3 regions of the Kitasatospora sp. NBC_00315 genome follow, and region 3 is predicted to be linked to each of the others. Evidence: riboswitches for the same ligand, from Rfam matches in the RefSeq annotation. Region 3 holds a riboswitch; each other region holds the start of a gene.
The links. A riboswitch is a leader RNA that binds a small molecule or an ion and turns the genes downstream of it on or off. The one in region 3 is predicted to bind S-adenosylmethionine.
Positions count from the first base shown of each region.

Region 1: another riboswitch for S-adenosylmethionine. It lies ahead of OG823_RS25330 (aminotransferase class V-fold PLP-dependent enzyme); the one in region 3 lies ahead of thrC (threonine synthase).
Region 2: another riboswitch for S-adenosylmethionine. It lies ahead of OG823_RS24200 (putative leader peptide); the one in region 3 lies ahead of thrC (threonine synthase).

Region 1 covers NZ_CP108025.1:6,076,714-6,080,984, forward strand. The annotation lists gene OG823_RS25320 (hypothetical protein) at 1-215, shown strand, start outside; gene trpD (anthranilate phosphoribosyltransferase) at 384-1,460, shown strand; SAM riboswitch class IV at 1,577-1,694, shown strand; gene OG823_RS25330 (aminotransferase class V-fold PLP-dependent enzyme) at 1,745-3,112, shown strand; gene OG823_RS25335 (Lrp/AsnC ligand binding domain-containing protein) at 3,113-3,394, opposite strand; gene OG823_RS25340 (rhomboid family intramembrane serine protease) at 3,420-4,196, opposite strand.
Region 2 covers NZ_CP108025.1:5,803,013-5,807,283, reverse strand. The annotation lists gene OG823_RS24205 (AAA family ATPase) at 1-1,808, opposite strand, end outside; gene OG823_RS24200 (putative leader peptide) at 1,964-2,059, opposite strand; SAM riboswitch class IV at 2,088-2,200, opposite strand; gene OG823_RS24195 (hypothetical protein) at 2,400-2,636, opposite strand; gene OG823_RS24190 (hypothetical protein) at 2,726-2,890, opposite strand; gene OG823_RS24185 (nuclease-related domain-containing protein) at 3,816-4,271, shown strand, end outside.
Region 3 covers NZ_CP108025.1:3,715,893-3,720,163, reverse strand. The annotation lists gene OG823_RS15040 (trehalose-6-phosphate synthase) at 1-948, opposite strand, end outside; gene OG823_RS15035 (glucosyl-3-phosphoglycerate synthase) at 987-2,021, opposite strand; SAM riboswitch class I at 2,213-2,345, shown strand; gene thrC (threonine synthase) at 2,363-3,646, shown strand; gene OG823_RS15025 (ubiquitin-like small modifier protein 1) at 3,676-3,954, shown strand.

The DNA of each region.
Region 1 (4,271 bases), 2.4 Mb from region 3:
TCGGCGGTCTGGGCCTGGGCCGCCAGCTCAAGGACGAGATCTACGGCTGCCCGCCCGTCCTGGTGCTGATCGGCCGGCCGCAGGACTCCTGGCTCGCCGCCTGGAGCCGGGCGGACGCCGCGATCTCCCGGCCGGTGGACCCGGTGGCGCTCGCCGAGGCCGCGGCCACCCTGCTCCGCAGCCGTACCGCGGGCCGGGCCCCGGCCACCCGCTGACGCCGGCGCCGCCGCCCGGCCGCCCCCGTCCGCTCCCCTTCTCTCTCCCGCCGTCTCAACAGGAGAGAAGAGGGGAACGGGCGGGGGCGGCCGCGAGGCGGCGCTCGATAGGCTGACCTCAAGGTTCCGGAGCTCCTCCGGTGACACCCACGAGAGCTGGAGTCAGCCATGGTGAACGTGCACCCTGCGAACGGCGGCAACGACCCCGTGCAGGTGGTCCGCGCCTGGCCGGATCTCCTGTCCGCGCTGTTGAGGGGCGAGGACCTCACCCAGGCCGACACCGCCTGGGCGATGGACTGCATCATGAGCGGCGAGGCGAGCCCCGCCCAGGTGGCCGGCTTCGCGGTGGCCCTGCGGGCCAAGGGCGAGACCGTGGAGGAGATCTCCGGCATGGTGGACGCGATGTACGCGCACGCCGAGCCGCTGCACATCCCCGGCCCGGCGGTGGACATCGTCGGCACCGGCGGCGACCGCGCCAAGACCGTCAACATCTCCACCATGTCGGCGATCGTCGCGGCGGCCGCGGGCGCGAAGGTGGTCAAGCACGGCAACCGGGCCGCCTCCTCGGCGAGCGGGTCCTCGGAGGTGCTGGAGAAGCTGGGCATCAGACTGGACCTCGGTGCGCAGCGGGTCGCGGAGGTGGCCGAGGAGGTGGGCCTGACCTTCTGCTTCGCGGCCAAGTTCCACCCGGCGATGCGGCACACCGCGCTGGCCCGCCGGGATCTCGGCGTACCGACCGCCTTCAACATCCTCGGCCCGCTGACCAACCCCGCCAAGGTCACCTCGCACGCCATCGGCTGCTTCGACACCCGGCTGGCCGGGCTGATCGCCGGAGTGCTGGCCCGGCGCGGCGCCACCGCCCTGGTCTTCCGCGGCGACGACGGCCTGGACGAGCTCACCATCTCCACCACGTCCCGGATCTGGACGGTCAAGGACGGCACCGTCACCGAGAGCACCTTCGACCCGCGCGAGGTCGGCATCGAGCTGGCCGGCATCGAGTCGCTGCGCGGCGGGGACCCCGAGCACAACGCCGGGGTGGCGCGCCGGCTGCTGGCCGGCGAGCGGGGGCCGGTGCGCGACGCCGTCCTGCTGAACACCGCGACCGCGCTGGCGGCCCTGGACCTGACCGACGCGCCGCTGGCCGGTCAGCTCGCCGCGGGCATCGAGCGGGCCGCCGCCGCCATCGACTCCGGCGCGGCGCAGGCGCTGCTGAAGCAGTGGACCGAGGCCACCGCCCGCTCCTGAACTCCCTCAAGGCCCGGGGTGGTCCGCGATCCGCCCCGGGCTCCGGCGGAGCCGTGCGGTCCGGATGGCGGACACCTGTTTGACCACCGGGTGGCTCCTCCGTAGAGTCTGGGCCAGGTCATGAGTGGCAGCGACAAGCCCCAGCTTGCTGTCCGGCAACCCTCCGTCCGTGGCGGGGTGCCCTGGGTGAGGACCGGGCTTCGCGGCGATCCGTCCGCGCGGCAAGCGCGGACCACCGGCATTTCTGCACTCCCGGGGTCCAGACCTCAGAGGAGTGCATTCCGATGTCCGTGATCTCCACCGAAATCTGCGCCCCGCTCGCCGTCCTCGGCCACGACGTCCAGGTCCCGCTCGCCAGCGGCGAGAAGGTCGGTTACGCCGCCCTCGACTACGCCGCCAGCTCGCCGGCGCTCCAGCGGGTCTGGGACGACGTCGCCGCGTACGCCCCGTACTACGGCAGCGTGCACCGCGGCGCCGGCTACCTCTCGCAGCTCTCCACCGACCTGTTCGAGCAGAGCCGCCGCACCGTCGAGGAGTTCCTCGACCTGCGCGAGGACGACCAGGTGGTCTTCACCCGCGCCACCACCGACTCGCTGAACCTGCTGGCGGGCGCACTGCCGGCCGGCACCCGGATCTTCGTCTTCGAGACCGAGCACCACGCCTCGCTGCTGCCGTGGCGCCGTGAGGGCCTGACGGTCGACTACCTGCGCGCCCCCCGCTCGCACGCCGAGGCCGTCGCCGCGCTGGACGAGGCGCTGGCCGGCGCGGGCGAGGGCCCGAAGCTGTTCTGCGTCACCGGCGCCTCCAACGTGACCGGCGAGCTGTGGCCGGTCGCCGAGCTCGCCGCCACCGCCCACCGGCACGGCGCCCGGATCGTCCTGGACGCCGCCCAGCTCGCGCCGCACCACCGGGTCTCGGTCCGTGAGCTCGACGTGGACTGGGTCGCCTTCTCCGGTCACAAGCTCTACGCCCCGTTCGGCGCCGGCGTGCTGGCCGGGCGCAGCGACTGGCTGGACGCGGCCGAGCCCTACCTGGCCGGCGGTGGCGCCACCCGGACGGTCGCCCGTGAGGCGGACGGCTCGGTCGCCGTCGAGTGGAACTCCGGCCCGGCCCGGCACGAGGCCGGCTCCCCGAACGTCATCGGCGCCTACGCCGTCGCCTCGGCCTGCCGGGCGCTGACCGAGGCGGGCTTCGACGCCCTGGAGGCCCGCGAGCAGCAGCTGATCGGCCGGCTCACGGCCGGGCTGGCCGAGATCCCCGAGGTCAAGGTGCTCAGCCTGTTCGGCGCCGACTCCGCGCGGGTGGGCGTGCTCTCCTTCGTGGTGCAGGGCTGGAACAGCTCGCACTTCTCCGCCGCGCTCTCCGCCGAGTACGGCATCGGCGTGCGCGACGGCCTGTTCTGCGCCCACCCGCTGGTGCGCACCCTGCTGGGCGGCGAGGACACGGAGCCGTCCGAGTGCGGTGCGCCCGAGCCGTCCCTGCCCGGCGAGCGCAGCCTGAACGCGATCCGGGTCAGCTTCGGGGCCGGCACCCCGGACGAGCACCTGGAGCGCTTCCTGACCGCCGTCCGCGAGCTGGTCACGGACGGCGCCGCCTGGAGCTACCGCAGCGAGGGCGGCCGGTGCGTCGTGGACACCCGCCGGGACGGCTGACTACTCGTCCAGCCCCAGGTCGAAGGCGGCCTCCAGGTCGTGCTGGGAGTACGTGCGGAAGGCGATCTGGGTCTCGGTGTGCGCCACACCCGGCACCTTGTTGAGCCGGCCGGGGATCACGTCGGCGAGGTCGTCGTGCCGACGCACCCGGACCATCGCCACCAGGTCGTAGCCACCGGTCACCGAGTAGACCTCGCTGACGCCCTCGATGGCCGCGATCGCCTCGGCGATCTCGGGGATGCGGTCGACGCTGGTCTTGATCAGGACGATGGCGGTGATCACGCTGATGCTCCTTCGTGGGGTGTCGTCAGCCTAGCCGCCGGGGGCGGTGGTGGGCGGCCCAGGTGAAGGCGAAGCCCACCGTGAAGCCGATGACGTGCACGAGGTACGCCACCCCGGTGCCGCCCGAGCGCACCGACCACCACTGCAGTGCGAACCACAGGCCCAGCACCAGCCAGGCCGGGAAGCGCAGCGGCAGGAAGAGCAGGACCGGGACGAGCGTGGTGACCCGGGCCCGGGGGTACAGCCGCAGGTACCCGCCGAGGACGGCCGCGATCGCTCCCGAGGCGCCGATCAGCACCCGGGTCGAGTCCGCCGAGTGCGACTCGGCGAGCGCGTACCCGTACGTGGCGACGGCGCCGGCCACCAGATAGAAGAGGAGGAAGCGGGAGCGTCCCAGCCGTTCCTCCACCCCGGCGCCGAAGACGTACAGGAACAGCATGTTCCCCAGCAGGTGCAGCCAGCCGGCGTGCACGAACAGGGAGCTGAGCACGGAGAGGGCCGGCGTCTTGCCGGGGGTGGGAGCGGGCGGGCAGCCGGCCCCGCCCTGCGGCTGCTCGATCCGGTCGGCGGTCAGCGGCCGGTGGTCGAGCAGTTCGGCCGGAATCGCCCCCCAGCGCTGCTCGTACCGCTGTTCGGCGCAGACCCGGGCCGGGCCGGTGCCGTACAGCGGGTTCAGCCCGGCGGCCGGGCCCAGCAGGAAGACCAGCACGTTGAGGGCGATCAGGGCATAGGTGACGGCGGGCACGGGCACGGCGGGGCCGCCGTCCTGCGCGCCGGTGTGGTCCAGGACCGGGATCGCCATGCCCCGGAGCATTCCTCGGCCCGGCCCCGGCGACACCGCGGCGTACTGCGTGCGGGTGACGGCGGCGGAGCGCCA
Region 2 (4,271 bases), 2.1 Mb from region 3:
AGCGAGCGGAACCAGTAGCCGAGCCAGGAGCGCAGCTCGCGCAGTCCCTCCGGCTCGTCGCCGGGCGGCTGCTCCGCCTCGAAGCGCTCCAGCGCGGCGGTGCCCTCCGCCACCCGTCCGTGCCAGAACAGGTACCGCACCGCCTTCAGTTGACGTCGCACCTGCGCTTCGCCGGAGTCCGCCCCGGTGCCCGGCAACCAGGGCACGCAGTGGATCTCCACCGGCTCGTCGGACCGAGCCGGAAGGTCCGAGGCCGGCAGGGCCGGCGACCGGAGTTCCAGGGTCGACGGTCCCGGACCCGTGAACCCATCGGTCGTGAAGCCCGTGGGCGTGAAGCCAGCGGGCGCGAACCCAGCGGGCGTGAGGCCAGCGGGCGTGAAGCCCGGAGTCGTCGGCTCCGCACCCGTCGCCCCCGGGGACGGGGCCAGGGCCGGAGCCGCGTCCGGCGTCGGCACACCTGCCACGGCACCTGTCACGGAAGTTGCCACGGGACCTGCCACGGCACCTGTCCGCGGAAGTCCCCACTGCGGCTGCAACGGCTGCAGCAGCTCCTCGGCCCACCCGTCCGTCCCACCGGGATCGCAGTCGCTGAGCACTTCCTCCAGCGCCTGCCCGAGCGCCGCTCCGAGGCCGGTCGCCGGGGTCGCCTGCACCGCCCACGGCGCCCGGACGTGTCCCTCCGCCGCGCGCAACTGCTCGGTGACCCGCTCGGCCGGCGCGCCGCCGGCCCGCAGCAGTTGGGCGGCCCGGCGGTGCAGTGCCGCCAGTTCCTCCGGCTTCATCGCGGCCAGGAGGTCCCCGCCGCCCGTCGGGTGCCGGAACCCGCCCTCGTGGAACAGCCCTGCGGCATGCAGCAGATAGGCCGCCCGGGAGAGCGACTGCGGTGCGAGCAGCAGGAGTTCGGCCAGGAGTTCGGGCTCGGACGGACGACCCAGCACCGCCACTCCCCGGGCGCAGCGCAGCGCCAGCGGGTCCATCCGGTGCAGGCAGTTCATCAGCCCCCGCCGGTAGTTCTCCCCGGCCACCAGCTCCTGCCGGGCCCGCCCCGGCTCCTGGTCCTCCAGCAGCGCCCGGACCAGCAGCGGATTGCCTCCGGTGAGCGCGTGCGCCTCGGCCGTCAGCCGCAGGGCCGCGTCCGCGCCGAACCACTCCCGGAGCAGCTCGGAGACCAGGCCGGCGGAGAGCAGGCCGAGCCGTACCCGCTCGTGGTGCGGCTGTCTGGCCAGCTCGACCTCGAAGAACGGGTTGGGCGGTGTCATCGTCTCGCGGGAGCTGAGCACGGTCAGCACCCGGGCGGTCCTGGTGCGCCGCACCAGGTAGAGCAGGAACTCCAGCGACTGCACGTCCGCGTCCTGCCGGTCGTCGACCGCCAGCAGCAGCGGGACCCGCTCGGCGAGCCGCAGCACGATCGAGCAGAGGCCGTGCAGCGCCTGCGGGGTGAGCCGCGCGCCGCTGTCCCCCGCGGGGGCCTCGACACCGGCCTCCAGGAGTCGCGCCACCTCGGCATCGGTGGCCGGGTCCAGGCCCGCGCTCTGGAAGAGCTGCCGGACGATCCCGAACGGGAAGTCCTTCTCCAGCGGAGAGCCCGCCGCGGCGAGCACCCGGACGCCGTGGTCGGCCGCGGCGTCCGAGAACACGTGCAGCAGTTCGGTTCGGCCCGTCCCCACGGCACCGTTGAGGGCGACGACACCGCCCTGGCCCCGCAGGCAGCGGTCCAGCGCATGGCGCAGCAGCCGGAACTCGACGTCACGGCCGGAGGGTTCGGATCGGTGGACAAGACGCGCGGCACGCGCGGTGGACGTGAGCATCCGCTCTCCTGGAGCAGGGCGCACGACCGGGCCGCGCAACGCTGCGCTACCCGTCGTACGAGAGGCCGGAAAAGAGGAGCGTCAGCGGTTGCGGAACAGGAACCCCGACGCACGAACCGAACCGCGACCCCGCACTGGGGTCCGGCCGAACGACCTCAACGACAGAGCGAGCTGGCACTGCGGACGAGGTCGACAGCCAGCCTGGCCACCAGCCTGAGCCGAACGGCATTGCTGCCGTGCACGCGCTGCATGGCCGTCTCCATTCCCCGTCACCCGGGGCATCTGTGCTTGCGACATGACACCCATGTCGCCCGGCTTATCCCCGGCGGCACCCCGCCACAGTGGAGGGTTGCCAGTCAGCCGGCCGGGGCCCAAAGCTGACATTCTTCGCCGCTCCGAGTGTACGAACGCCCGATCGGCCCCGTCAATCGAGCTTCGGTGACTCTTCGTCACACCGGTCGGCACCCGGGAGCGAGCCGTCGGCCACGGTCGCGGCCACCCGGAGCCGGTCGACCCCGCCTCAGCCGGTGCTCCCGTCGACGCCCGGCACACCGACCCGGACGCCAAACCGAACGTCACCCACCCCGGACGTCATCCGCCCCGGACGTCAGCTCGGACGTCATCGGTGATGAGCTCGACCGCCTCCCGCCGGGAGTCGACGGTACGCGCGTGCCAGTGCTGCAGGACCGGGTCCGCGAACGCCGACACCATGGCGTCGGCATCCGCCTCGGCCCACGGCCGCAGGAGCAGGCCGCCGGCCGACAGCACCGGCTGACCGGCCCTGCCGAGCGAGCCGACGGGCACGACGGGAGCGGTGAGACGTGGCATACCGGCATTCGACCACACGGGCGTCGGTACGGACATCGCCGGTCGGCATGCGCCCGGGACGGACGGCGCCGCTCCGGCCGCCGACGCGCCTACTCGGACTCGCCGAGCCCGTAGGCGACCTCGGCGATACCCGCCTCGCGACCGGCCTCGTACACCTCACGGACGAACGCGACCGCCGCAGCCTGATCGAGGTCCCGGGTGAGCCTCATCAGCTGTTCGACGTAGGTGGCCAGCCACTGCTCCGGAGTCTCCATGGCCCCATCCGACCGCGCCCCGAGCGCCGCCGCACCCCGTGCGGGGCCGATCAGGCGCCCGTACCGACGCACGCGCCCACGGGTCGGCCGTACGACCGGCTGCCCGCGTCGGGGCGGCCGACCGACGTCGGCCGTCGCAGTCCTTCCGTCGTAGTCCTCGGGCCGCTAACGCAACATGTCCGCGACCCCGGTGCGGGGATCCACCGCTACCTGAAGCGGGATCCAGGAACGATCCCAGCCGGTGTCGGTGCCCTCGCGCGGCCTGAACCGGAAGGTCAGGTGCGGTAGCACCCCGCTCGGCGTCCGCACCGGTGACAGCACCGGGCCGGACACCTCCCAGTCCTCGATGCGGTTCCTCCCGCTCTCCACGAATCTGGCTACGGCAAGGCCCCGGGCCGTTTCATGATCCATGGGCGGATCATGATCGACCGGCAGGCCGCCTGTCCACCGGTTCTGCCGCCCCCAGGAGCGTCTCCCGGCCGAACGCCGTCCACCACCCACCGGCCGCAGGCGCCGACCGCTCGGCTCGCCGCGTTCCCACCGATCCGTGCGTGGGCATACTGACTCCGTGTCGGGCGGGCGCGCAGGAGGGGGCGATATGACCGACCTGGTGGTCAAGCTGTGGCAAGTGCCGGGCAGGGAACGGCTCTACGTGAACAGACCAGGTGCCCGTGGCGCCTCGGTGGCCTGGCTGGACTGCAGGACAGGGGTGGTCACGGTCCACACTCCGCAACTGGAGGCCGCCGCCCTGGCCACCATCGAGGACTGGTGCGGATCCTCCGGCCGCCATGTACCACCACGAGCCGTCCAACGCCGGGCGGAGAGCCGCCCGCGCGCGACGGCGGACACGCCCCGGGTACCGCAGCCCCGGGTACCACGGCCCCGGGCACCACAGCCTCGGACAGCGCTGCCCCTCCTACCTCCCATGAGCGACGAGGACGACCTGGCACGCAACCTCCCCGGCGCCGGCCTGGAACGCCTGGTCCGCGAGGGTGAGGCGAGATACAAGCCACTGGTCCGGCTCGCCGCCAGGATCTCCCGGCAGCGGCTCGGGGACACGAGCACCCTCCGAGGACTGGAGGGTGAACAGATCGTGGGCGCCCGCCTGGAGTCACTGAAGGCCGCCGGCTGGAACGTCCTGCACGGAGTACCGCTGCCGTCCGGATCGGACATCGACCACGTGGTGATCGGCCCGCCGGGTGTCTTCACCGTCAACTCCAAGCACCACCCCGGCGCCACCGTCTGGGTCGGCGACGAGGTCGTGAAGGTCAACCGCAACGGCTTCCCCTACCTGCAGAACTCCGAGTTCGAGGCGACCCGCACCGCTGCCCTGCTGACCGAGTGGTGCGGCTTCGACGTCCCCGTCCACCCCGTCATCGCC
Region 3 (4,271 bases):
GTAGGCGAGCAGGCCGCGGACGATGTTCTTGCTGAGCTCGGTGCGGTCGACCCGGACGATCGTGCGGCGATCCCCGACCGCCTCCCGCAGCGCGGCGAGGCGCTCGTCGACGTCGGGGCGGTGCGAGCGCTCGCGCAGGAAGTCGGCGTCGGCGCCCAGTGCGTGCACGCCGAGCCGGGTGGTGCGCCCCGCGTGCGTCACGGTGAGCGCCTCGTGGTCCACCTCGGCGCCGAGCACGTCCGCGCAGCAGTCCGCGAAGGCGGTGGCCCAGCGGCGGGTCAGGAAGGCGGCCCGGTCGGCGCCGAGGATGCCGGTCAGGACGGCCTCGGCGACGTCGTCCGGCAGCATCCGGTAGTAGTCCGGCGGCGCCCACGGCGTGTGCGAGAAGTGCCCGATCCGCAGGTCGGGGCGCCGGGCCCGGAGCAGCGCGGGCACCAGCGAGAGGTGGTAGTCCTGCACCAGGACGGCCGCGCCGGGGGCGGCCTCGGCGGCGAGCGCGTCGGCGAAGGCGGCGTTGTAGGCCTCGTACGCCGCCCACTCGGTCCGGAAGCCGGCGTCGAAGGCGGGTTCGGTCGGCGTCGCGTACAGCAGGTGGTGGACGAACCACAGGGTGGAGTTGGCGACGCCGTTGTAGGCCCGCGCGAAGGTGTCGGGATCGATGTCCAGCATCCGGACGGCCTGTCCGCCGACGTCGTGGCCGGCCCGGTCCAGGCGCCCCTCGGGCGCCTCGCGCGCGGCCGCCCGGTCGGCGTCGCCGAGCGCCGCGCAGACCCAGACCGCCGAGGGGTCGTCGATGGCGGACAGCCCCGACACGAGGCCGCCGCCGCCCCGGCGCAGGCTCAGCGTGCCGTCGCCCTGCCGGGTGAAGGACACCGGGCCCCGGTTGGAGGCCACCAGGACGGGGGCGCTGCCGGTCGGACTCGAACGTACCGTCGTGAGATCGCCCATGGTTGGAACCTTGCCGTGGGCCGGTGCCCCCAAACCCCCTATCGCGTGGTGTGACGGCCCGCATACTCGGCGACGGTGCGCATCGGGGGCCGCTCGACCGCTCCCACCCGGTGGGTCTGCGGGGCGAAGCCGTCCCCGGTCCGGGTGAACTGGGTGAGCAGCGGGTGCACCAGATCCTCGCCGGCCTTCAGGCGGTGGCTGCGGTCCAGCCGCTCCAGGGCGGTGCGGTAGATGGTCGCGGCCATCCGGCCCAGCGCCTGGCTGTCCTGGTGGCGGTGGCGGCGCACGCCCACGTCGACCTGGGCCAGCGCGTCCAGGCCGGCCGTCTCCAGGGCGTCCACCAGCAGGCCGAGTTCGACGCCGTACCCGGTCGGGAAGGGCAGCCGCTCCAGCAGCGAGCGGCGGGCCGCGTACTCGCCGCCCAGCGGTTGGACGAAGCCCGCCAGCTCGGGCCAGTGGAGGTTGAGCAGCGGCCGGGCGACCAGCTCGGTGACCCGGCCGCCGCCGACCGGGTCCACCGGGCCGACGGCGCCCTCGGCGCCGCCGCCGGCCGGCGTGAGCGGGCGGTCGTACATCGCCTTGACCAGCTGGAGGCCCGGCTCGGTGAGCAGCGGGCCGACGATGCCCGAGACGAAGGCCGGGTCGAACTCGCGCAGGTCGGCGTCGACGAAGCAGACGATCTCGCCGGAGGTGACCAGCAGCGAGCGCCAGAGCACCTCGCCCTTGCCGGGTTCGGCGGGCAGCCGGGGCAGTATCGCGTCCCGGTGCACCACCCGGGCGCCCGCGGCGGCGGCGGCCCCGGCGGTGTCGTCCGCCGACCCGGAGTCGACCACGACCAGCTCGTCGACCAGCGGCACCCGCTCCATCAGCTCCCGGCGGATCACCCGGACGATGTCCCCGACGGTGGCCTCCTCGTCGAGGGCGGGCAGGACCACGCTGATCGTTCCGGCCGGCCCGGCCGCCCGCTTGGCGGCGAGGAGGCTGTGCACCGGACGGTCGGCCGCGCTCCAGGAGCGGCGGCGCAGCCAGGACGCCACCTCCGGGAGAAGCGCGGTGGGCAGCTCGGCAGGCACGGGCACACTCCTTGGTGGGGCACAGCACGGGTGGGGCGCAACCAGTGTGGGTGAGGCGGCTCACGCCGCCCGGGGCATCTCGGGTGGCGGACGGACGGGTTCAGGGTTGACGCCTTCGGATACAGTCTTCGTACAGCGTTCAGACCTTCGCACGCCGGGGTCCCCCGCTGAGCAGGACCACAACTTCACAGAGCTCATCCAGAGGGACTGAGGGAACGGCCCGTCGAAGTCCCGGCAACCTTCTCGCGCGGCGGCTTCGGCGGCCCGGCGGGACAGGTGCCAATTCCGTCCTGTGGCGCGCCCGCGTCATGGGGAAGATGAGGAGAGAGGCCTCCGCCATCATGGCTATCGACACCGCAGCCGCCGCGTCCACCGTTGACCTCGGCCCCGCCACCGCGCTTTCCTGTCGCGAGTGCGGCACCCGCTTCCCGCTCGGTCCGAGCTTCGCGTGCCAGGAGTGCTTCGGCCCGCTGGAGATCGCGTACGACTTCGGCTCCATCGACGCCGAGGAGCTGCGCAAGCGGATCGAGGCCGGCCCGGCGTCGGTCTGGCGCTACGCCCCGCTGCTGCCCGTCCCCGCCGACGTCGCCGACAAGCCCAACCTGAACCCGGGCTGGACCCCGCTGGTGAAGGCCGACAACCTGGGCCGCGAGCTCGGTTTCAGCGCCCGGTTGTACGTCAAGGACGACTCGGGCAACCCGACGCACTCGTTCAAGGACCGCGTGGTGGCCTGCGCCATCGAGGCGGCCCGGGTGTTCGGCTTCACCACGCTCTCCTGCTCCTCGACCGGCAACCTGGCCGGCGCGGTGGGCGCCGCGGCCGCCCGGGCCGGCTTCAAGTCCTGCGTGTTCATCCCGCACGACCTGGAGCAGGCCAAGGTCGTCATGGCCGGTGTGTACGGCGGCGAGCTGGTCGGCATCGAGGGCAACTACGACGACGTGAACCGCTTCTGCTCGGAGCTGATCGGTGATCCGGCCGGCGAGGGCTGGGGCTTCGTCAACGTCAACCTGCGCCCGTACTACGGCGAGGGTTCCAAGACCCTGGCGTACGAGATCTGCGAGCAGCTGGGCTGGCGTCTGCCGGAGCAGCTCGTGATCCCGATCGCGTCGGGCTCCCAGCTCACCAAGATCGACAAGGGCCTGCAGGAGCTGATCAAGCTCGGCCTGGTCGAGGACCGCCCGTACCGGATCTTCGGAGCCCAGGCCGAGGGCTGCTCCCCGGTCTCCGCCGCCTTCAAGGCGGGCCGGGACGTCATCCGTCCGGTCAAGCCCGACACCATCGCCAAGTCGCTGGCGATCGGCAACCCGGCGGACGGCCCCTACGTCCTGGACATCGCCCGCCGTACCGGCGGCGCGGTCGAGGACGTGACCGACGCCGAGGTGGTGGAGGCGATCAAGCTGCTGGCCCGCACCGAGGGCATCTTCGCCGAGACCGCCGGCGGGGTGACCATCGGCGTGCTGAAGAAGCTGGTCGAGACCGGTCAGCTGGACCCGTCCAAGGAGACCGTCGCGATCAACACCGGCGACGGCCTCAAGACCCTGGACGCGGTGGCCGATGCCGGTTTCACCGCGACCATCCGCCCGACGCTGGAGTCCTTCCGCTCGGCCGGCCTCGCCTCCGCCTGATCCCCCACCCCGCTAGGAGAGCCACCGCCATGAGCGCCAACGTCCGCATCCCGACCATCCTGCGCACCTACACCGGCGGCGCCGCCGAGGTGGCCGCCGAGGGCGCGACCCTCGCCGAGGTCCTCGCCGACCTGGAGAAGAACCACGCCGGCATCGCGGCCCGGGTGCTCGACGACACCGGCAAGCTGCGCCGTTTCGTGAACATCTACGTGAACGACGACGACGTGCGGTTCGCCGAGGGCCTGGCCACGGAGATCAAGGACGGCGCCAGCGTCTCGATCATCCCGGCGGTGGCCGGCGGCTGCTGAGCCCCGGCGGCGGCCGCCGCCGCGGCAGGAGCGGCCCGAGGCCGTAGCGCACGACCGAGCCGCCTTCCCCACCCGGAATCGCATTCTCCGGGCCGGGAAGGCGGCTCTCGGTGTCCCGGTGGGAATCGGGCGGCCCGCGGCGGAGTAAAGTGTCCGACAGTGCCGATGACGGGTCCCCTCCCCATTCCGGCAGCTTCCGCGCCCGTGGGCGCTCCGCGACACCCGTGACCGTCCGGTCGTTGAGACCGGTGCGGGTCGCGCCCGTGGAACATGTCAGGCAGGTGTCAGAATTCCTGCCGTGTTTCGGGTAATTCGTC